3 regions of the Undibacterium sp. Xuan67W genome follow, and region 1 is predicted to be linked to each of the others. Evidence: predicted binding sites of a transcription regulator. Region 1 holds the regulator's gene; each other region holds the start of a gene.
The links. The regulator LexA, encoded in region 1, represses DNA repair genes until DNA is damaged. The targets are predictions, from matches to a motif close to ACTGTATNNNNATACAGT.
Positions count from the first base shown of each region.

Region 2: imuA (translesion DNA synthesis-associated protein ImuA) is a predicted target of LexA. The motif match lies at 4,146-4,163, and genes of this name have one in related genera.
Region 3: dinB (DNA polymerase IV) is a predicted target of LexA. The motif match lies at 4,063-4,080, and genes of this name have one in related genera.

Region 1 is NZ_JBMPPN010000007.1:33,278-40,570, forward strand. It holds gene clpX (ATP-dependent Clp protease ATP-binding subunit ClpX) at 1-554, shown strand, start outside; gene lon (endopeptidase La) at 763-3,171, shown strand; gene ACO0LE_RS08315 (C40 family peptidase) at 3,297-3,950, shown strand; gene lexA (transcriptional repressor LexA) at 4,022-4,690, opposite strand; gene rpsF (30S ribosomal protein S6) at 4,968-5,336, shown strand; gene priB (primosomal replication protein N) at 5,366-5,665, shown strand; gene rpsR (30S ribosomal protein S18) at 5,675-5,959, shown strand; gene rplI (50S ribosomal protein L9) at 5,987-6,439, shown strand; gene ACO0LE_RS08345 (hypothetical protein) at 6,450-6,644, opposite strand; gene ACO0LE_RS08350 (replicative DNA helicase) at 6,643-7,293, shown strand, end outside.
Region 2 is NZ_JBMPPN010000008.1:17,738-25,030, reverse strand. It holds gene ACO0LE_RS09135 (error-prone DNA polymerase) at 1-1,932, opposite strand, end outside; gene ACO0LE_RS09130 (Y-family DNA polymerase) at 1,939-3,471, opposite strand; gene imuA (translesion DNA synthesis-associated protein ImuA) at 3,398-4,129, opposite strand; gene ACO0LE_RS09120 (hypothetical protein) at 4,390-4,617, shown strand; gene ACO0LE_RS09115 (hypothetical protein) at 4,703-5,215, opposite strand; gene ACO0LE_RS09110 (4'-phosphopantetheinyl transferase family protein) at 5,379-6,050, opposite strand; gene ACO0LE_RS09105 (Pls/PosA family non-ribosomal peptide synthetase) at 6,069-7,293, opposite strand, start outside.
Region 3 is NZ_JBMPPN010000004.1:279,994-287,286, forward strand. It holds gene ACO0LE_RS05775 (PAS domain-containing protein) at 129-2,897, opposite strand; gene ACO0LE_RS05780 (thioredoxin family protein) at 2,910-3,365, opposite strand; gene ACO0LE_RS05785 (hypothetical protein) at 3,656-3,970, shown strand; gene dinB (DNA polymerase IV) at 4,124-5,227, shown strand; gene ACO0LE_RS05795 (substrate-binding periplasmic protein) at 5,348-6,130, opposite strand; gene ACO0LE_RS05800 (M16 family metallopeptidase) at 6,371-7,293, opposite strand, start outside.

The sequences.
Region 1 (7,293 bases):
ATACAACTAACATCATGTTCATCTGTGGCGGCGCTTTTGATGGCCTTGCCAAGATCATTTCTGACCGCTCTGAGCGCAGCGGTATCGGTTTCGGTGCCAGCGTAAAGAGTCAGTCCGAAAAAAGTGCCAGTCAGGTTATGCAGGATGCCGAACCACAAGATTTGATCCGGTTTGGTCTTATCCCTGAATTGGTTGGTCGTTTGCCGGTTATTGCCACACTGAATGAATTGGATGAGGCCGCCTTAATTCAGATTTTGGTAGAGCCAAAAAATGCGTTGATCAAACAGTATTCAAAATTGTTGGAAATGGAAGGGTCTGAACTAGAGATTCGTCCTGCAGCATTGCAAGCGATTGCGAAGAAAGCGATTGCTCGGAAAACTGGTGCGCGCGGATTACGTTCGATTCTTGAGCATGCTCTGCTTGACATTATGTATGATTTACCAAGTGAGCAAAATGTATCAAAAGTCGTGATTGATGAAAATACGATCAATAATGGCGCTAAGCCTTTGCTGATTTATGACGAGCAACCGAAAGTTTCGGGCGTGAAGTCTTAATTCCTAAAAAGTGTGGGTGAATGTCATAATTGATCCGCGAATATCAGGAATACGCAGTACAATTAATTACACAATAAAATTGAGCTTCAATCGAAAAGCTACCCGGAGGTTCCTCTGAGTGGCTTTTTTTATTGTTTTTCGGATGACGGGCTTGAGTTTTAGCCTAGTGCGCCAATCTATCTACTAGAAATTTTGAATAAGGTGCGCCATGACAACTTCCATAATCACTGAACAAACAGAATTGCCGTTATTGCCTTTGCGCGATGTGGTGGTTTTCCCACATATGGTTATCCCCTTATTTGTTGGCCGGCCAAAGTCTATCAAGGCTTTAGAGGCGGCAATGGAGCAGGGAAAGAGCATCATGCTCGCAGCCCAAAAAGCTGCTGCCAAGGACGAACCATCCGCTGACGATATTTACGAGATCGGTTGTATCGCTAACATTTTGCAAATGTTGAAATTACCTGACGGCACCGTCAAGGTATTGGTCGAGGGCGCGCAGCGTGCACGCATCCACAAGATTACCGAAACTGAATCGCATTTTACGGCGGATCTCACGCCCGTACCTCCAGAAGAGGGTGATGACTCCGAAGTTGAAGCGATGCGCCGCGCAATCGTCCAACAATTTGACCAATACGTCAAATTGAATAAAAAAATTCCTCCTGAAATCTTGGCTTCTTTATCTGGTATTGACGACGCTGGTCGCCTTGCCGATACGATTGCCGCTCATCTGCCATTAAAACTTGAACAGAAGCAGGTTATTTTGGAAATCTTCAGTGTATCCAAGCGGCTCGAGCATTTGCTTGGACAATTGGAAGGTGAACTCGATATTCTGCAGGTAGAGAAGCGTATCCGTGGACGAGTAAAGCGTCAGATGGAAAAGTCTCAGCGCGAATATTATTTGAATGAGCAGGTTAAAGCGATTCAGAAAGAGTTGGGCGAGGGCGACGAGGGCGCAGACATCGACGAGCTGGAAAAGAAAATTGTTGCCGCTAAAATGCCCAAAGAGGCGCGCGATAAGGCCATGGCTGAGTTGAAAAAACTCAAGATGATGTCTCCTATGTCGGCAGAGGCGACCGTTGTAAGAAATTACATCGATACCATCGTTAATTTACCGTGGAAGAAAAAATCCAAAGTTAATAATGATCTGACCAATGCAGAAAAAGTGTTGGAAGATGATCACTACGGCTTAGATAAGGTCAAAGAACGGATCTTGGAATATCTTGCCGTTCAGCAGCGCGTCGATAAGTTAAAAGCTCCGATCTTGTGCCTGGTCGGTCCTCCAGGTGTTGGTAAGACTTCGCTAGGACAGTCGATTGCCCGTGCAACAAATCGTAAGTTTGTGCGTATGGCTTTAGGTGGAGTGCGCGATGAAGCTGAAATCCGCGGCCATCGTCGTACTTACATCGGTTCTATGCCAGGTAAAATTTTGCAGAGTTTGTCTAAGGTTGGCGTACGCAACCCTTTATTCCTGCTGGATGAGGTTGATAAAATGGGGGCTGATTTCCGCGGTGATCCGTCGTCTGCATTGCTGGAGGTTTTAGATCCTGAGCAAAATCATACTTTTTCAGATCATTACATTGAGGTTGACTTCGATTTGTCCGACGTAATGTTTGTGGCGACTTCTAATTCGTACAATATTCCGCCCGCTTTGTTAGATCGGATGGAGGTTATACGTCTGTCAGGTTATACCGAAGATGAAAAGACTAGCATTGCTCAACGCTACTTGTTGCCAAAACAGATTAAGAATAATGGCTTAAAAGACGGCGAGATTAATATATCCGAAAGTGCGATTCGCGACATCATTCGTTACTACACCAGAGAAGCGGGCGTGCGCTCCCTGGAACGTGAAGTTTCCAAGATTTGCCGTAAAGTAGTGAAGATGCTTTTATTGAAAAAGAGCGAGAAAAAAGCAACGATCACCTCTAAGAATCTTGATAAGTTCCTTGGTGTTCGTCGCTATGATTTTGGCGTCGCAGTGAAAGAAAATCAAGTTGGACAAGTCGTTGGTCTTGCATGGACAGAGGTCGGCGGAGATCTGTTGACGATTGAGGCCGTTGCAATGCCCGGAAAAGGCGGAGTAATACGTACAGGCACTTTAGGCGATGTCATGAAGGAGTCAATTGAAGCTGCTCGTACAGTAGTTCGTAGCCGGGCTAAGCGCCTAGGTATCAAGAATGATGTTTTTGAAAAAAGTGATATTCACATTCATGTGCCAGAGGGAGCGACTCCTAAGGATGGTCCTTCTGCCGGCATTGCGATGACGACTGCACTGGTATCTGTTTTTACAGGCATCCCTGTCCGCGCTGATGTTGCGATGACTGGCGAAATTACTTTGCGTGGCGAAGTTCTGCCTATTGGAGGATTGAAAGAGAAATTATTGGCAGCTCATCGCGGTGGTATTAAGACTGTATTGATACCAGAGGAAAATGCCAAAGATTTAGCCGATATTCCTGATAACGTAAAAAATAAATTGGAAATTATTCCTGTGCGCTGGATTGACAAGGTTTTGGAAATTGCACTTGAGCGCATGCCGGTTGCGTTAACTGATGAAGAAGTTTTGGTTGCTGCCGCAGCCAAAACAGAAACTGTTAGTGACACTGGCGTCGTAAAACATTGATTGTTTAATCTCCTAGGGTTTACCTCAAAATAGCCGCTGTTTAAATCAGCGGCTATTTTTATTTGCATCGTAATTTAAATCACGATGCCATGAAATTATTTTGGATTTAATCGAGAAATCAAATAATGGTTCATATTGAAAAAGACCAATGGTTCAGTGGTGTGTATGGAAGGGCTCTATATTTAATGGATGTATTGAGGCATCCTGAGCCGACTTACTCATCGATGAACTCCGATGAAAAAGACCGGTTCCGTCAAACCCAGTGTGATGTTGAGGAGGTTGTTCGCATTCTTGGTACACACCTTGATTTTGCTTTAGTCATGAAGTGGGATGGAGTGATAGGCTGGGTTCATGCTGCTGCAGTTAATATTGATGCAGATATTCATGCCTACATTCCTGTTGAATCTATAGATCTAAGTTCTGATGTATTTTTTCAATATTGGTTTGCAACGCCTTATATATGGGGCGGTATAACTCGTGCTGGTATTGACTGTTCTGGTTTTTCTCAACGCTATTATTATGATGTTTTAGCTAAGAGTATTCCTAAAAATTCTTACGATCAACGTCGCCTTGGTCGTTCAAAAAAACTCGCTGAAGTGGTCAATCACGACCTGATTTTTTGCACAAGAAAAGGCGGGAGAGGTATCCACCACGTTGGCATATATTTTGAGGGTAACGTGTGGCATGCTCATTCTGAGCGGGGTGTTACCTATCAATCAATGGCTGAATTTCTTGCGGATTATGAGGTGCTGCAGGTATCGGATATAGTTGAAGGATAAAGTCACTATTCTGATCAGCATGCACAAATCAGTTGCTTACTTGTGCATGTTTAGAGTCTTGCTAAGTTTGGTTAAGTCCAGGCACGGAGCAAGCCAACGGCTAAGCCTTCCAGAGAAAAATCTTCATCTTGTTCAGCAATTTTAATGTTGGGATAGTCGGGATTTTCAGCGAGTAATTCAATGATACTGCCAGTTTTTTTGTATCGTTTGACAGTCACATCGTCGCCCATGCGAGCAATAACGATCTGTCCATTTTTTGCTTCACTCGATTTTTTTACCGCGAGTAAATCGCCATCAAAAATACCTGCGTCACGCATAGACATGCCGCGGACTTTTAGTAAGTAGTCAGGTATTGCAGAAAATAATGCGGGGTCAACCTGGTAATTTGTGTCTACATGTTCTTGAGCCAAAATAGGTGAGCCGGCAGCCACTCTGCCAACTAAAGGCAGACTGAGTTGCATCAAAGCAGGGTGGGGCAATGCCATTTGTGTTCCAGCGCTAAATTTCCCTTTGAGATTGCTCAAAGCAGAGTCAAGCAGGCGTATGCCACGCGATGTTCCCGGAGCTATTTCTATAACTCCCTTGCGGGCTAGTGCTTGCAGGTGTTCCTCGGCTGCATTGGTTGAGCGAAATCCTAGTTCGTTGGCAATTTCTGCTCTCGTCGGCGGAAAGCCGGTATTTTGAATGGCATCTTTAATCAAATTCAGAATCTGTTCTTGGCGGGCAGTAAGTTTTAGCATGTCAGAATTCCAATTGGGTAAAGTTTGGCTGGGTTTATATGCAGCCTGTATTTTTGTACAGTATAAACATAAATTTCTGAATAGCCAAAATTTTTTCATTTAGAACCTGAGCCTGAATCGGAAAAGTGTATTGGATCAGTAGTTTTTTCTGTGTACGCAATAAGTGCTTGAAACTATTGAGTAAATTCAAAAAATGCAGTATAATCGTGGGCTTTTCCTCTTCCCGCACTCGTCTTGACGCCGAGGCGGGCTATTTTATTGTCCACAAGGAGAATATATGCGTCATTATGAAATCGTATTTATCGTACATCCTGATCAAAGCGAGCAAGTGCCTGCAATGATCGAGCGTTACAAAGCTTCTGTAGTAGCACGCAGCGGCCAAGTACACCGCGTCGAAGACTGGGGCCGTCGTCAATTGGCTTACATGATTCAAAAACTGGCTAAAGCACATTATGTTTGCATGAACATTGAGTGCGATGCTGAGACTCTGCTCGAGTTGGAAACCGCATTCAAATTCAATGATGCAGTTCTGCGCCACCTCACAGTCAAAATGAAAAAAGCTGAAACAGCACCATCTCCAATGATGAAAGCTGTACAGAAAGAAGATGCTGCTAAAACGCAACGCGTAGAAGCGCCAGCGGCATAATTGAGCTTTAGAGGACGCAACATAAATCAGTGAATCAGCTTAAAGTTGTTGCCAGTATTTTAGAGAAATCGGCGCTGCGCTATACGCCAGCAGGAATTCCGATAGCTTCTGCGGTACTGACGCATACTTCAAAGCAAGAGCAAGCGAATACTCAGCGTGTAGTCGAGTTTGAAATTAATGCCATTGCAGCAGGTAATATTTCAAAACGATTTTTAGAGATAGAGCTGGGAGTGGTTATGCAATTCACAGGTTTTTTGTCGCGCAAGAACCGTAACAGCAAAAGTCTCGTATTTCACATCACTGATTTCGAGGCGACTTTACTAGATTAGGAGCCAAAAATGGCATTCGGTAAAAAATTTGACAAAAGCAAATTGAAACAAAAGCGTCAGCAACAAAATCCTTTGTTCAAACGCAAAAAATTCTGCCGCTTCACAGCAGCTCATGTGGCACAAGTTGACTACAAAGACGTCGACACATTAAAAGATTTCGTGCAAGAAAACGGCAAAATTATGCCAGCACGTTTGACTGGTACTAAAGCACTGTACCAACGTCAAGTTGACACAGCGATCAAACGCGCACGTTACCTCGCGTTGCTGCCGTACACTGATCTGCACACAGCGTAATTGACGACAAGGTACTAGGAGAAAAATATGCAAGTTATTCTGATTGATAAAGTCGTTAATCTCGGCAATCTGGGCGATGTAGTTAAAGTTAAAGATGGTTACGCACGTAACTTCTTGATCCCACAACGTATGGCTCGTCGTGCAACAGCCGCTGCAATCGCTGAATTCGAAGCGAAACGTGCAGACTTAGAAAAAGCTGCTGCTGAACGCTTAGCTGTAGCGCAAGCTGCTGGTGAAAAACTGTCAGGTTTGACAGTCCAGATTTCGCAGAAATCTGGTGTTGATGGCCGTTTGTTCGGTTCTGTGACTAACTTTGACATCGCTGAAGCTCTGGTAAAACAAGGTTTCGCGGTTGAAAAAGCGCAGATTCGTATGCCACAAGGTCCGTTGAAAATTGTTGGCGATCATTCTGTTGCTGTTGCATTGCACACAGACGTCGTTGTTGACGTGACTGTTGCTGTATTGGGCGAGCACGCTTAATACGCTCATTTTAGTCGTAGAAAAAGCCGGGCTTGCCCGGCTTTTTTACGTTAATAACAGTTTGATATATGTTTGGTGATTTTTTCTGATGGTGTTTTGCATGTTTGTTCCATCTTTGATGCGTCAAGTACTTGCGGTTTGGGTAAGGCATTTGCTTTGCTTTCTTTGTTTTTGAAGCGGAATAAAAAGGTATAATGCGCGCCATGAAAGCACCTTCCGATCCGCAATTAGATTCCATTCGCGTTCCCCCACATTCCATCGAGGCAGAGCAGTCTGTGCTTGGTGGGCTGTTGCTTGATAATGCTGCCTGGGACCGGATCGCTGACTTTATCCGTGAGGATGATTTCTACCGATATGACCACCGTATTATTTTTCAGGCGATTGTTAAGCTGATTAATGCGACAAAGCCCGCTGACGTCATTACGGTATATGAGGCCCTAACTGGAATCAATAAGGCTGATGATGCAGGTGGCCTGACCTATCTGAACGCGCTAGCACAAAATACGCCGTCTGCAGCCAATATTCGTCGTTATGCAGAGATTGTGCGCGACCGTGGTGTCTTGCGTAAATTGATATCGGTCTCTGACGAAATTGCCGGGAATGCGTTTAATCCGCAAGGCAAAGAAGTTAAGCAAATGCTTGACGAAGCTGAGTCGAAGATTTTTGCGATTGCGGAAGAGGGCGCGCGCGGGGCTCAAGGCTTTACGGCGATTCAGCCTTTGTTGACGCAAGTTGTTGAGCGGATTGATGAGTTATATAACCGTGATCACACCAGTGATATTACTGGTGTTCCTACTGGCTTTGCTGATTTGGATCGTATGACATCAGGATTGCAACCTGGTGATTTAATTATT
Region 2 (7,293 bases), on a different contig from region 1:
CCCGGGTCTGACGATCGCAACCTGGACGACGAGATCATAAAATACTCTTGGCCGCAAACGAGGCAACATACTCATTTGTGCACGTGACTCAATTTGAAATACCCCGACGGTGTCTGCCTTGCAAATCATGTTGTAAGTGATTGGATCTTCACGCGGGATATCTTGCAAACGGCTGGGACGACCGGGCAGGGTAGACATCAATACCAAGGCACGCTTTAGCGCTGATAGCATGCCGAGTGCCAATACGTCGACTTTTAACAGACCGAGAGATTCCAGATCGTCTTTATCCCACTCAATGACGGAGCGGTCTTTCATCGAGGCATTCTCTATCGGTACCAGCCGTGATAGTTTGTCACGCGAGATGATAAAGCCGCCGGTGTGCTGGGACAGGTGACGTGGAAAGCCGCGCAACTGACTGGCCAGACTTGCCCATTGCTGTGCGACCGGGCCTTCAGGATCTAAGCCGTTTTCAGCAAAGCGCAGTAATAAATCCTGCTTTCCATCAAACCAGCGATGCGATTTGGCGACCGTATCTACCAGTTCTAGATCAACGCCTAGTGCTTTACCTACTTCACGTAAAGCGCCGCGTGATCGTATGGTGTGCACTGCGGCCGCAATCGCAGTGCGGTCTCTGCCATACTTGTTATAGATGTATTGGATCACTTCTTCACGTCGTTGATGTTCAAAGTCCACATCAATATCGGGAGGTTCGTTACGTTCTTTGGATAAAAAGCGTTCAAACAACATAGTGCTGCTATCAGGGTCAACTTCGGTAATGCCAAGGCAGTAGCAGACAACAGAATTCGCTGCGGAGCCTCGCCCCTGGCAAAGAATATTGATTGAACGAGCATACCGGACGATGTCATAGACTGTCAGAAAGTACGGCTCATAAGCCAGGTCATTAATCAGATGTAATTCGTAGTCGATGCGTTTTGCGACTTTGTCCGATATCCCGTTAGGAAAGCGGTTTGCGGCACCGAGTGCGACTTCTTGTTTGAGGTAAGTTGCTGGTGTATGGCCTTTTGGAATAAGTTCATCTGGATATTCGTAGCGCAATTCCGTGAGAGAAAACTGACATAGGTTGGCTATTTTGACTGACTCTGCCAATGCCGTTGCCGGATAAATATTCGCTAGCCGTAGTCGTGACCGCAAATGCTGTTCTGCATTCGGCGCAAGTGCATAGCCGCATTCGGCAACGGGACGGCTGAGTCTGATTGCTGTCAATACGTCTTGTAATGGTTTGCGAGACCGCACATGCATACAAACATTGCCAGTTGCAACCACCGGTAACTGGTATTGACGGGCAATCGAGGTAACGGTATGGCGATGTACATCATCCATGGCCTGATATAACAAAGTGAGACTGATCCAGACGCGTTGCGGAAAGGTTTTTTTCATCCAAACAACTTGCTTTGCCAGCGTGTCTGGGTTCGCCGGATAGTCAGGAACCAGCAAGATTAAGCAGTCAGGCAAGCCTTGCAGGTGGGTGTATTCTGCTGGCGGATGACTAAAGTCTTCCTTTGTAATGAGGTAGCTACCTTTAGTAATACGGGTTCGTGCCATTGTGATGAGTTCGGACAAATTGCCGTAGCCTTCACGGTTTTGAGCAAGAGCGATCAGTGCTGGCGCAGGAATATACGTATCCGCCACATCTTCTCCATCAGGCTCAGTCGTATCAGTGAGACGAAAATACGATCCGATAATCAGATTTAACTCAGTATTTTTAATAGCAACATGGGCTCGTACGACACCCGCTAGCGAACATTCGTCCGTAATCGCTAAAGCCTTATAAGCGAGTTGCGCTGCCCGTTGCGCCAACTCTTCCGCGTGCGAGGCTCCATGTAAAAAGCTGAAATTGGACTGGCAAAATAATTCGGCGTACTCTGGCAACGTATAGGTTGGCACCGGATTGATCGGTGGTGTTATCTGCATGATGTTTTATCCAAATAGGCCATGCACAAACCAGCTGGCGCCATCCTCTGCCTGCTCACCCAGACGTTCTCTATAAATCCAGTAACGTATATGACTGGGATTTTCCGCAATAAAGTAATCGCGGGTCACGAGTTGCCCGTTCCACCAGCCGGCTTCTATGCGCTCGGCACCAGATAAGAGTTTTAAGGGTGCATCGTAATACGGTCGGTGATGACGGATCGCCAGGGGTTGTGCCTTCTCAAATAACCAGACTGGACGCGCTGCCTGATTGGGTGTCTCTGTCGATAGTAAGTGCAACTTTGTGGCGTTTTTCTTTTGTGCATGGACGACGGAGATCCAGGTATTGGCGACTTCTGGTCGATGATCCTCTTGTGGTAAGGCTTGCAATACCTGATCATCGCCTAGGCGCGCGATCAGTAGCTCCAGAAGTCGGTGATGGTCTTCTGCATAGGCTTTGGGTTCTGGAAATAGGGTGGCATTCATTACCTGTCTTATCTGTACCTGACTTGCTGCAAGCTTGACGGCAATTACTGGTGCGTGAAGCTGGGTTATTGCGAGCCTTTCTTTCAGCAATCTGAGCAGATGATCTTCACGCCAGGCAGGTTCTGCCAACTTGATATTAAGATGCGTCGGTGCAATTGCCTGACGACCGCGTTCATGTTCGAGATACAGATCAATTTGTGATACCGCGAGTTGCTTAGCCGCCAACCAGCCCATTAGTTGCATGAGCAGACTGTGAATGAACGCCAGAATCATTTCTGCGTGTTCAATTCTGCCTGGTAATTCCGTACGACTCTGGAATTGCGGTGGGACATTGATACATTCAAACAGTTCGGTCTGTTTTCCATATGCTCGATCCATGAGGTCAAGAATTTGTACGCCACAGCGGCGTTTGAGTCCAGCTCGAGGCAGCGCTTGCAGTGCTCCCAGCGTATTGCAAGCGATACCGCGCAGCCATTCCAGTCGTTCTTGTGCTTCTGGGAGTAGAGCGACGGGTAATTGATTTAGTCTTTGTCGAAGTTTTTCTAGTTTTAAAATACGTTTTAACCTGTGCGTTTTTTGTAAGTGGAATGAGCCTATCATCTCACTGCGTGCCAGCAGCCATGCCCCCATTGCGGTTGGGGCGCAACTCAAAGAGATGCTGATGCCCATCACGCGCATGCTGTGCCGTATCAAATGGCATAAGCGGCGTATGCCACCAAACAATCGCAGACTTGCTCCGACCTCCATTAGCAGGCAGTTATGCGTCGTATAAGTAACTTGTGGCGTGTATTGCAGTAAGGCCATCGCCACTTGCTCCAGACACCGTTGTTCTAAAATTGGCTGACGCGTATAAAGTATGACCTCTGGTAGTAGCATTTGTACGCTTGCTTTTTTCATGGCGTGCTGAGCGCCTCCTGCCAGCGCGCTGGAGGATGCGCAGCTGATCCGATTTTGCTCAAGTACAACCTCAGTCCCATCAGGATTAATGCGCCAGTTCGGGCGAAATACTTCGAGTTGCAGCAAGGGCAGATGTAGTGCAATCCACAGAGGTTTCATTCATTGCCTCAACCGGCGAAATAGGTAAATGTGAAAACAAGGACGGTAGCGCCAATAACAAAGGCTGTTCTCGCTGGACACCGCGCCGTTTAATGAACTGAATCTGTATGCCATCAATAACCGGCGTGAGATGTAAGCGCAAAGGTGCCGGTGAGGGCATCTCTGCACAGGTGCTGGGACGCATCATAAAAAAAACGGTATCTCCGCTTTGTGCTGCCAGATGTAATCGTCTCAGAGCCTCAGTGCGGATATGTGTTTGCCACATTAAGAGCGTTGCGCAACTGCCGCTGCGTAAGACCTGTTCTGCCGCCCATAAGGCATCTCCTGACTTTTTACAACGTATCCAAAGACATTGTTTAAGCGGAATTCCGTAAGCACGTAAGGCTAGTAGTTGAGGCTGATGCGGCGGTTGTATCAGTACTATGGTGCGTTCATCTGATTTCAGAAGCTGGGCCAGAGCCGGCTGCAAAAGACGCAATTCAGCACTTCCAGACTGCTTGAGTAGTAATTCGTTTAATGAGCCGCGAGGCCAGCCACCGCCAGGTAACTCTCTCGATAAATTCGGAAAAGTGCTGTTGATACAGGTCGTCGTGTTACTGGCTAATTGCGAGGCGCGCCATAACGAAGGATGAATGTGATCCGGAGAATAGGTAAACATAGGGGCTTAAATAAATACTGTATATGTGTACAGTATAATATTTAAATCGCTTATTTTTCAATAGCTTAGGGGAATACAAAAATAAATTAAATACTGATTGCATATACAGTATTTTGTGATAAAGTATGTCCTGTGGCATCCATTTGTTTGGTTTGGCTAAGTAGAGTTAAGAGATTTATTTAGTAGATAAGTGATGAGCAGACGCATTGATCAAACTTATTCATCGGATTTTTTCATTACTGATTGGGAGATGATTCAACATGGCACACCTTGAAAATTCATTTGACGGACAATTTAGCCTGCAAGTCGCACCAACTTCATTTTTGATGCGCTTGGGTAGTCGTGAGATTTTTGTATGTCGTGATTTCCGCCGACGCTACTACCGTGTCAATCCTTTGATGGATTTTTCTACCGGTATCGAGGCGGGTCATCTGGAACTTTTGTTGTTCCGTAAATGGCTCATTATCTTTTCTAAGGCCAAATGGTAAGTCTGTTGTTTCTAAGCTTCCTAAATGCCGGATAAGATAAATAGTGTTTACAGGTATTTCGTCGTATTTTGAGATCTCTGGATTATCAAAAACGAAGTCTGCGTTCGCTTGGGTCAAATAATGGATCTGGCCCATTCTCTAATTTTTTGACAATCCCTGATTGATCAAAGTAGATGGTCATCAAGGAATTCCAGACGCCACTTTCCTTGTATGGGTAAGACCAGGCTTCAAGTGCGACACGTGGGTAATAAGCTGTTTCTCCGGGAGCGCCAATGAGCTTGATGACCGCATTTTTATCCATGGAACCTACTTTGATTTCAGCAAACTTTTGCAAAGTCAATACTTGTTCATATGATATAAGCCGCCCATCATGATCGAAGCGCGCCATATGAGTTGCCTGCGCCATTCTGCCACGCATGTACTCCCATAGATGCTGGTCGCCATCTTGATAAATATGTGTTGGCTTACCTAGTTCAAGTGCAACTTCTTGTTCTGCTTGCCCAGCTTTTACGCTGCTCAGGCCGTAACTGACACAGGACGACAAATTCAATGCAACGATTGAGATGAGACTACTGGCAAGGAGGCGTGAAGGTTTCATGGCATGCTTTAGGTTTTGTTGAGATTCAAACGCATGCCCGATGCATCGGGGTTTTGTGATGCCTTGCTACGTATTTGCAATGCCGGTACATCGCTTTATCTTGACTGGCAAAGGCTTAACGTTGGAATTCTCAATTAGAAGATTTTTTATAAACGCTTCTATCCTAAACCTTATTTGTAAATGCGTTTGACTGTGCGGAAAAAGTGATACTGCCACAATAATTTTCGGGTAAATCAAGCTTGTACGTAGGCATGGCTTGTAACTTAGTATGCCTCCCAGCGGCAACCGTTTCAGACCATTCGCTTAATGCCTTGCCAGCACATTTATAGCGGGCTTCAAGCATAGTCCATTCTTGTGCAAAACTCAGTAGCTGCTGTTCCGGCGTCAAGCTGCGTATCATCTTGTGGCGATCGGGGTCAAGATAAATACGCGCAATATCTTGCCATTCAAACGACTCTTTTGCCAGACTCTTGGTGTGGAGGAGGTCGATACCGACGCTGGAGTTCAGGCAAATTGCCGCTAATGATAATCCTGCTTCATGACTGATCGATAAAGCAGCTTCATGATCTGAAAAAAAGAGTCGGGGAGCTCTGCCGGATGATGCTGAAATCTCAATGTCACGTATGTCGATTTGATAGCATTGCTGAATCAAGGTAATAATTGCACACCGTATTTGTTGCCTTGCTCTTGTACGATCTTGCGTGCTGTAATTAGATATAGCGATGACGACATACCGGTGTAATCGCAATGTGGAACTTGCGTCATCCAAGTGCTCAGGTAAATAAAATACCGGCACGGATGCCGGTATTGACGTGGGAAGTAATGAGGCAGGCATTACTTTGGTAGCGATGAACTAGTTCGCGATTGCGGCAGGGCAACCGCGCCAGCTAGATTTTGCGGGAATAAATTCTCCCTTCATGACCAGCGTCAAAGCACCAAGCTGCGCATCATCACCGACAACCGCACTGTAAAGCACCGAACTCCTCGGCCCCATATAAACGCGCTCACCGATGATCACTTCATCGATCTTCATGACGCGATCTTCAAACAGATGGGTTTGCGGACAACAAAGAGCGTTAATTTCGCTATAAGCACCGATGCTGGCACAATCAAATTCAGTAATATCTGTCGTATCAAGATAAACACCGCGTCCGATTTTGCAACCCAGTAATCTGAACGCCAGCGGCAACCAAGGTGTGCCACGCAGATAACGCATGAAGTTAGGAACAGCGATACCTTCGTATAAATTCGTAATACCTTCAGACAGCCAGACAAAGGATGTCCACATTGGTACGCTACTTTTTTTATAGCGGAAAATGAATACCCATTTGAGTACCAGAACGAAGCCAAAACTGCCGATGCCGTACCACAATCCAGCAATGGATAAATAGTAGGCGACTTCATCCCAGCGATCATCACCTGCCAGTGGCATGAGATCTAATACGATCGTATAGCCAACGGCAATGACCATCGCATGGGGCGCAATAATTCTGAATGCTTCAATCAGTCCGCGACCTAGCCTGCGCATAAGGGAAGGGTGGAAGGTAAGTTCTTCAGGAAAGCCTTTTACTTCCTCACGTGCAGGTAAATGGATGGGAGGAGAGCCCAGCCAGGTATCACCTTCATGCATCTGGCTATTCTTTGGCGCACTGGTATGGACACCGATCAGTACATTTTCAGGCAGGATTGTGCCATCTGGAATGTAAGCTCCATTGCCGACAAAACTGCGTCGCGAAATGATGGTCGGTTGCATACTCATCCAGCCGCCATCAATTTCTTCATCACCTAACAATACGGCATCGGCAATAAACGTCTCGTCGCCCAGTGTCAGCATATCGGGCACCACGCCGAGAGCCGTTGAGATTTCAGCACCACGCCCGACCTTTGCGCCAAGTAAACGATACCAGTAAGGCGCATAGACCGTGGCATATACCCCGTGCAAGACGTTCAGGCTAGATTCCTGAATCTGGTTCACCAACCATTTACCGCAATAGGTATTGCCATGTACGGGATAACTGCCAGGTTTTAATTTAGGCAAAATACTCCAGCGTATACCCGCAGAAAGTAAGGCGGTGCAG
Region 3 (7,293 bases), on a different contig from region 1:
TTTCTTTATAAATCATATGGTTATAGATGTTATTTCAATGCAACATGAGTTCTTGTAAAAAAGCTCGACAGCCTGCTAAGTTGGCTTTATTGCTGAATTAAAATGGAGGTAGTTACTCTGTTAAGTCACTATTTATTTGATTTGATCGGTGCTGGTACTGCAAAGAACTCACACGAAAACTGGGTCCCAGATTCCGGTCCGGTCGTAAAACCCAATTGACCATTCATTTTTTCGACTAATGTCTTGGTAATTGGCAGACCAAGGCCGGTACCGCCCTGACGACGGGTGTCGGTGCCGTCTGCCTGAGTAAATGGCTCGTAAAGATGGCTCTGGAACTCGGGTGGAATACCTGGCCCTTTGTCACTGACCGTGATGCGATAGCCTGATTGATCGTTGCGCCGGATCTCCGTGATCTCGATATGGACTATTTCACCTTCTGGCGAAAATTTCGCAGCATTTGACAGCAAGTTTGCCATGACCTGCATTAGTCTGTCGGGATCTGCTAACACCCAGGCAGACTCAATATTTGCGACAAACCGCAGATTCACTTTCAGTGCTATTGCGTACGCTTGATTTGCCTCGACCGCGCTTGCCACCATACTGGTCAGATTGACTGGTTCGGACTTAAATCGCATTTTTCCTGAAACTAGCTTATCCATATCAAGGATATCGTTGACCAGATCGATCAATCTCAGGCTATTGTTGTGAGCGATTTTGATGAGTTGTCCCGCTTTCTCCGGCAGGGAACCCGCGATGCCGGAGTCAAGTATGCCCAAGGAGCCACGTATCGAGGTAAGGGGCGTACGTAATTCATGGCTGACTACTGAGATGAATTCCGATTTCAATTGGTTGATGCGATGGCGTTCGCTGATATCCATGGCAAAAACAACCCACTCGCTGAGGGAGTTTTCTAAGTGACAAAGACCGACCAGAACTGGTATGTCGTGACCGCTTGGATGTTTCAGAGTGACCTCGAATGGCGCGGTTGTTCCTGCATTGACCAACTCGGCGTAGGCGTGTCGGCATACAAGGATGTCTGCTTCCGACAGAAGTGATTCCCAGATTCGTTTCCTGCTCAGCAAATGTTCGCGGGTATGCCCACAAAGCTGGGCGAAGACGTCGTTGACATCGTTTAGTTGACCGTTCTCACCACCTTGCGCAATACCGATAAGGCTGGAATTAATCAGGCGTTGTAAACGTTGCTCGCTCTGTTTTAAGGCATCCATGGTGCGTCGTTGGTCGGTGATGTCCTCCATCATCCAGACCGTGCCACGGACGTAATTTTCTGGAGGCAATGCGCGGCCGGCAATCCTAGCCAAAAACGATTCGCCGGTTATTCGCTTGACACGCCATTCGATTTCAACCGGCTGGTCCAATTGCAGACGTGGAATAACCTGAGCGCCAAAGGCGTGATAGTCGTTCTCGTCTGCATAAAGGAATGTCGTTTTTTTTCCTATCATCGCCAGTGCGTCGTCGAATCTACATAAATCGGCCAGCACTTTATTGGCGCGGATGATCACGCCGTCACTGACAAACATAATCCCGACCGGCGCATTATTAATCAGGATATCGAGTTCCCTCGCCAATAGTTTGTACCGATCTTTGCTTGCCTGTAGCAATTCCTGATTGACGCGCAACATCTCTTCACTTACTTTGCGCTCGGTGATGTCAATGTGTGTGCCTTGCATGCGCACGGCTCTGCCTTGACTATCGCGCTCGACAATCCTGCCGCGTGACATGATCCAGATCCATTCGTCAGATTTGGTTTTTTGCCGGAATTCCGCCTGGTAGTCGCTACCGTCTTCGGCCTTAATATGGCTGCGTAAAGCGGCCTTTAGACGCGGTACGTCATCTGGGTGAATACCTGATTTCCAAAAATTATTCCAAAACTCCGGCTGGTTGGCGAATTCATCAGCATCGTAGCCCAGCATCCTGGCATACTCGGGACTGTATTGACCTTCGCCAGTCAGAATGTTGATGTCGTACAACCCTTGGTTCGAGGCTTTTAAAATCAAGCGGATTTGCTGTTCGGCTTTATATGCACGCTCTTCTGCCTGTTTGCGTTCCGTGATGTCGCTTAAAAAACCATGCCACAAAATGCTACCGTCAATCATGCGTTCCGGTGTTGCATTGCCCACATACCAACGTGCCGTGCCATCAGTTTGCAAGACCCGGTATTCATAATGCCATTGCGATAGTTCCATTGCAGATATCTTGACGCCGCTCAACATTGCCGGCAGGTCGTCGGGATGAATTTTGCTGAACAGCGCGCTCGCATCTTCACGTAATTGCTCGGGCTGGATGCCGAATACATCAACGACAGCCTGGCTTGCATAAGGGAAGCAAAAGCGTCCGTCCGGGAAGCGTTGAAACTGAAAAAACACGCCCGGCAGGTAGCGTGAAAAATTCGATAGCAGCGTATGACTCTCTTTGAGCTGGTCGGTCAGTTGACGGTTTTGCGTGATGTCGGTAATCAGGCCCAACATCCGGATCGGCTGCCCATCGGCATTACGTTCAACAACGGCACCGCGTGAACGCACCCATTTCCAGCTGCCATCACGGCACCGCATGCGGTGCTCGTCCTCGTAGTCGGGTGTTTGACCTTCCAGATGTCGTCTGGTGGCTTCCATAGCATGACCAATATCATCCGGGTGCACATGAGACAACCAGTCATCGATATGCAGACCCATCTCATGTTCAGCATATCCCAGAATTTTTTTATAACTACGAGAAAAAAAGGTCTCGTTGGTGATCAGATTCCAGTCCCATAAACTATCGCCAATGGCCTCCAGCAAAGCGCGCAAGCTACTGCCCGCGGCACGCTCGCCAGGCTGCACCAGCGGACCTGCAGCGTTGCTGGGACCGGTAGCGCCAGCATCTGGCAGTTTGGATGGCATGATCAGAGAGGCTTAGGGATGCTGATTCGCAACCTGACTGAAGAAATCATAAATTCCCTGATCGCTCATCTTACGTGCGTTCGACAATTCACCTGCTTTGGTCGCATACAGCAAGGTGTTATTCGGCTTTAATACGACAGCGGCGGGAATGCCTTTTTTGATGGGGTTTTCGTAGCGGTTCGCGATGCCGAGATTGCGGTCAAATTGCCCGACATCAACTTTGACCACAATAAATTTGCTGGCAATTAATGTGGCACTTTGTCCTTTGATCGACTTATCGAGTTCCAGACAATCTTTGCACCAGTTGGCACCAAAAATCACCAGGACTTTTTTATTTGCGGCTTGCGCTGCTGATAAGGCCTTATTCAATTCTGCCTGAGCATCGGCAGCTTCATCATAAGGCTGGGCGGGATTGGCGAGTGCTGCCGTGAAAAACAGGCTGAGGCAGATAGCGATCAATTGTTTCATGAAGATTCTCTTTGCATGGTGCGCTCGCAGCCCTCCTGTCCGGCTGCCAGCATAGATGAGTGGAAAAAACACCGGAGCGATGCTCTTGCCCAGTTTTTACATGATGACGCAATTATCGGAATTTGTCATGAGTCGCTACGCTCTGTGGGGAACCGCACAGAGTAGTCGCCAATTGCTGTCTATAACGTGACCTATGGTCAAGTATTTCTTAAACATAACGATGTTAGCGACCTTGACCCAGCCTTTTACTGAAGTACTTGCGTAAGCAAGCAATTGAAACCGAGGGAATCATGAGCAACCTAACAGAGCTTCAAACCAGAGAATTCCATTACGATCCAGATAACTTATTGGATACCCTGATTCACCAGTTGCATTTCAAAAATGACGCTGCTTTGTCGCGAGCTCTCGAGGTCGCACCTCCAGTGATCAGCAAAATCCGCCATCGCCGCTTGTCCGTTGGTGCGTCCTTGCTAATACGTATGCATGAGATCTCGGATTACAGCATCAAAGACTTACGTGCGTTCATGGGTGATAGACGCAGTAAGTTCCGTATTAGTCCGCAGCAATTCAAACCAAAACAAAGCAATCTCGCGTCGCTCTCCTAAGCCTGAACGTTTTTCTGGGACGGTCAGTTGGGAGGCGCGATGTTAAGCGACATGACTAAGCAGTATTGCGAAGCAATATGATGAATGTATTTACTGATCATATATACAGTTGATAGAGTAAAATATCGATTGTCTCGCACAGCCTAGCGTGTCATTACCGTGCCTCCTGTTTCCCGAAAAATTATCCACTGCGATTGTGATTGCTTTTACGCTGCCATCGAGATGCGGGATGATCCGCGTTTGCGTGATAAACCCTTGGCAGTCGGTGGTCGTGCCGATCAGCGCGGTGTCGTTGCTACCTGCAATTATGAGGCGCGACGTTACGGTGTCCGCTCTGCCATGCCAACCTCGCTGGCGCTGCGCCGCTGCCCTGATCTGGTGGTCATACCGCCGACCATGGAAAAATACCGCGTCGCCTCCAAAGCTATCTTATCGATTTATCGTGATTACACCGATCTGGTTGAGCCTTTGTCGCTTGATGAAGCTTATCTTGATGTCAGTGAGTGTACCCAGCACAAAGGCAGCGCCACGCTGATTGCGCAAGAGATACGCGCACGCATTGCCGCGACAGTCGGCATCACGGCATCAGCGGGTGTCGCCAGCAATAAGTTCCTCGCCAAAATCGCCAGTGACTGGAACAAGCCAGACGGTTTGTTCGTGATTTTGCCGGATCAGGTTGAGGACTTTGTCGCTGCCTTGCCAGTCGCTCGTCTGTTTGGTGTTGGCAAGGTCACCGCGGCCAAATTACATGCGCTTGGTATACAAGAATGCCGTGATCTGCGTGCCTGGTCTGTGCAGGACCTCGTGCAACAGTTCGGTAAGCTGGGCAATAGCCTCTACATGCTATGTCGCGGGATTGACCGACGTGAAGTGATCGCTCATTCAGAGCGTAAATCCATCAGCGTCGAAGAAACCTATACAAACGATTTGCCCGATCTGGCGGCTTGTATGGCAGAGTTGCCTTTGCTGTATGCGTCGCTGGTTGCCAGGGTGCAGCGAGTGCAGCCTGAAGAATCGATACAAAAGTTAAGCATCAAAATCCGTTTCAGCGATTTCCGGCAAACCACCGTCGAGTGCCGTAGTCATGAACTGAACGATCAACTGTTCCGGCAACTGATGGAAACGGGATTCTTGCGCCGCAATTTGCCAGTACGTTTGTTAGGGCTGGGTGTTGGCCTGGGAGCCGGCCTGAGTACAAAGCATGCAGCGCTGAGGGCGGAGCAGATTCCCTTGTTTAGCATGGATGATTGCTGGTAATTCTAGACAGCTATAAATATAAATACTGCCCTATAGTATATTCGTATACCCTAATCTAATAATGCGGGTTACGGGAATTTTTTCAAAAAAATAGGGGAGTATATGTTTGGTGGACCGCGATCAGCGACTTCCAGCAGCGTCTGTCAGCTTAAAATAGGTATTCTCAAATTTTTTGATATCGACTTTTTCTAGCGCCGCATTAAAGCTTTTGCGCATCGCCAATCCACGGTCGGTATGCTGAAAACAGATATGCATCGAGAAGTTTGTCAGTTCCTGAGGGTGGAACTCGATCTGATCCCGATTCGCTTGCAAGCCTGGTTCGGTGACCAGTAGCTGGCGCAAGACGTTTTTATCGATCACGATCACGTCGATTCTTTGTGCCAGCAGTTTGCGCAAATTGCTGACATCAGAAGGTGCGGTGTCAGTTTTCAGTAAACCTTTTTTGATCATCGCGTCAAACTCTTCTCCGTTCGCATAATCTTGCACGATACCGATTTTGTACGTTTGTAAATCACTCAATTTTAGCCAGTCAAACGGTCGCTTTTTTAGGTAAGCAAAGCCCACAACACTATGACCTAGTATCCCCGAAAAATAACAGCTACTCTCTCGCTCTTTCGTGTAAAAAGCCGGAAAATATCCGGCATAGGCGGGGTCATTGCCACCGAATTGTACGGCGCGGCTCCAGGGCGCATAACTGATTATTGTATCGATACCTATCTGGCGGGCAGCGACTTTCACAATCGATGCCGTCAGACCGTCATCACGTAACTGTGAGCCGACATAAGGTGACCATTCCAGACTGGCCAGCCGCATCACCGTGTCGTCGGCGGTTGCTTGCGATACGGTTGTTAGTGCTGTTATTCCGGTTACGGCGATGAATAGAGAGAACGCCCAGCTTTTCATGGAAGAATCAAATAAAAACGATAGCGCAGTGTAGCGTAATTTGCCTGGCTATCGTCAGGGTCGTTGACACCCACATCACCTGCAGGATGTGTGATTATCAACAGACCTGAACTCCTCTCGACTACTCTGGGCGACCGGCCCGAAAACCACGTCAGACTGGCCAAGTAATTTTTGCCGGACTTTTGCGACGTTTATGCGATCCGCCAAGCGAATCGCATTGTCTGCGGTGAATTCAGTGCGTTATTTGAAATCACCGGCAAAAACCGTCAGCATCTTGTCGTAGGCAACATATTTATTCATGGCTGCTTTAACATCGGCATTAGTCAGCGCCATGATTTTTTTCTCCAGCGCCGCATCGAATTGCATGGTGCGGCCGAGGTAGAGGTTCTGCACCAGTTCTTGCGCCAGTCCTGAGTCCTGACTGCGACCTAGCTGCGATTGCTGGATCAGGCTCTTTTTACCCTCTGCCAGTTCCACCGGGGTAAAACCGTCTTTCAGTACGCGGGCGATTTCTTCGCGGAAGCCCGCTTCGAGTTTAGCGCGGTTTTGTGGCGCGAAAATCGCACCAGCAGTGAAGCTGGCGGCTTCATCAATGGACGATGCATTGAAGAACGAGCCGCCGCCATAACTGATCCCGTCTTTTTGACGGATACGATCCAGTATGCGTGAATTCGCACTACCGCCGAGCAGATAATTTCCCAGCGTGAGTGCCGCATAATCAGGATGCTGATCACTGACAGGGAGGTTCAGCGTACCGAAGAAAAACGCATTTGCCTTATCCGGCGTGATCTGGCTCAAGGCCGCCGGTTTCACTGCCACAAAAGGTTTCGCCAGGCGGGTAAATTTTTGCCGGGCTTGCCAGTCACCAAAATCGCGTTGAAGCTGGGTTTTGATTGCGCTCGCATCGAAGTCACCAACCACCGCAAGCTGTGCATTATTCGCACCGTAAAACGCTTGCCAGAACGCTTTAGCATCCGCTAATTTTGCGGCCTTGAGCTGTGCGATTTTTTCATCGGTACTGCGGTAGTAGCGCGCATCATCGGCAGGCCAGGTGTTGGTTGCCTTGCGTGCCATATCGATCGCAATGGCTTGCGGATCTTTACGTGATTCTTCCAGCTGGGCTAACTGTGCCGTGATCAGCTGAGTAAATTCCGCCTCGCCAA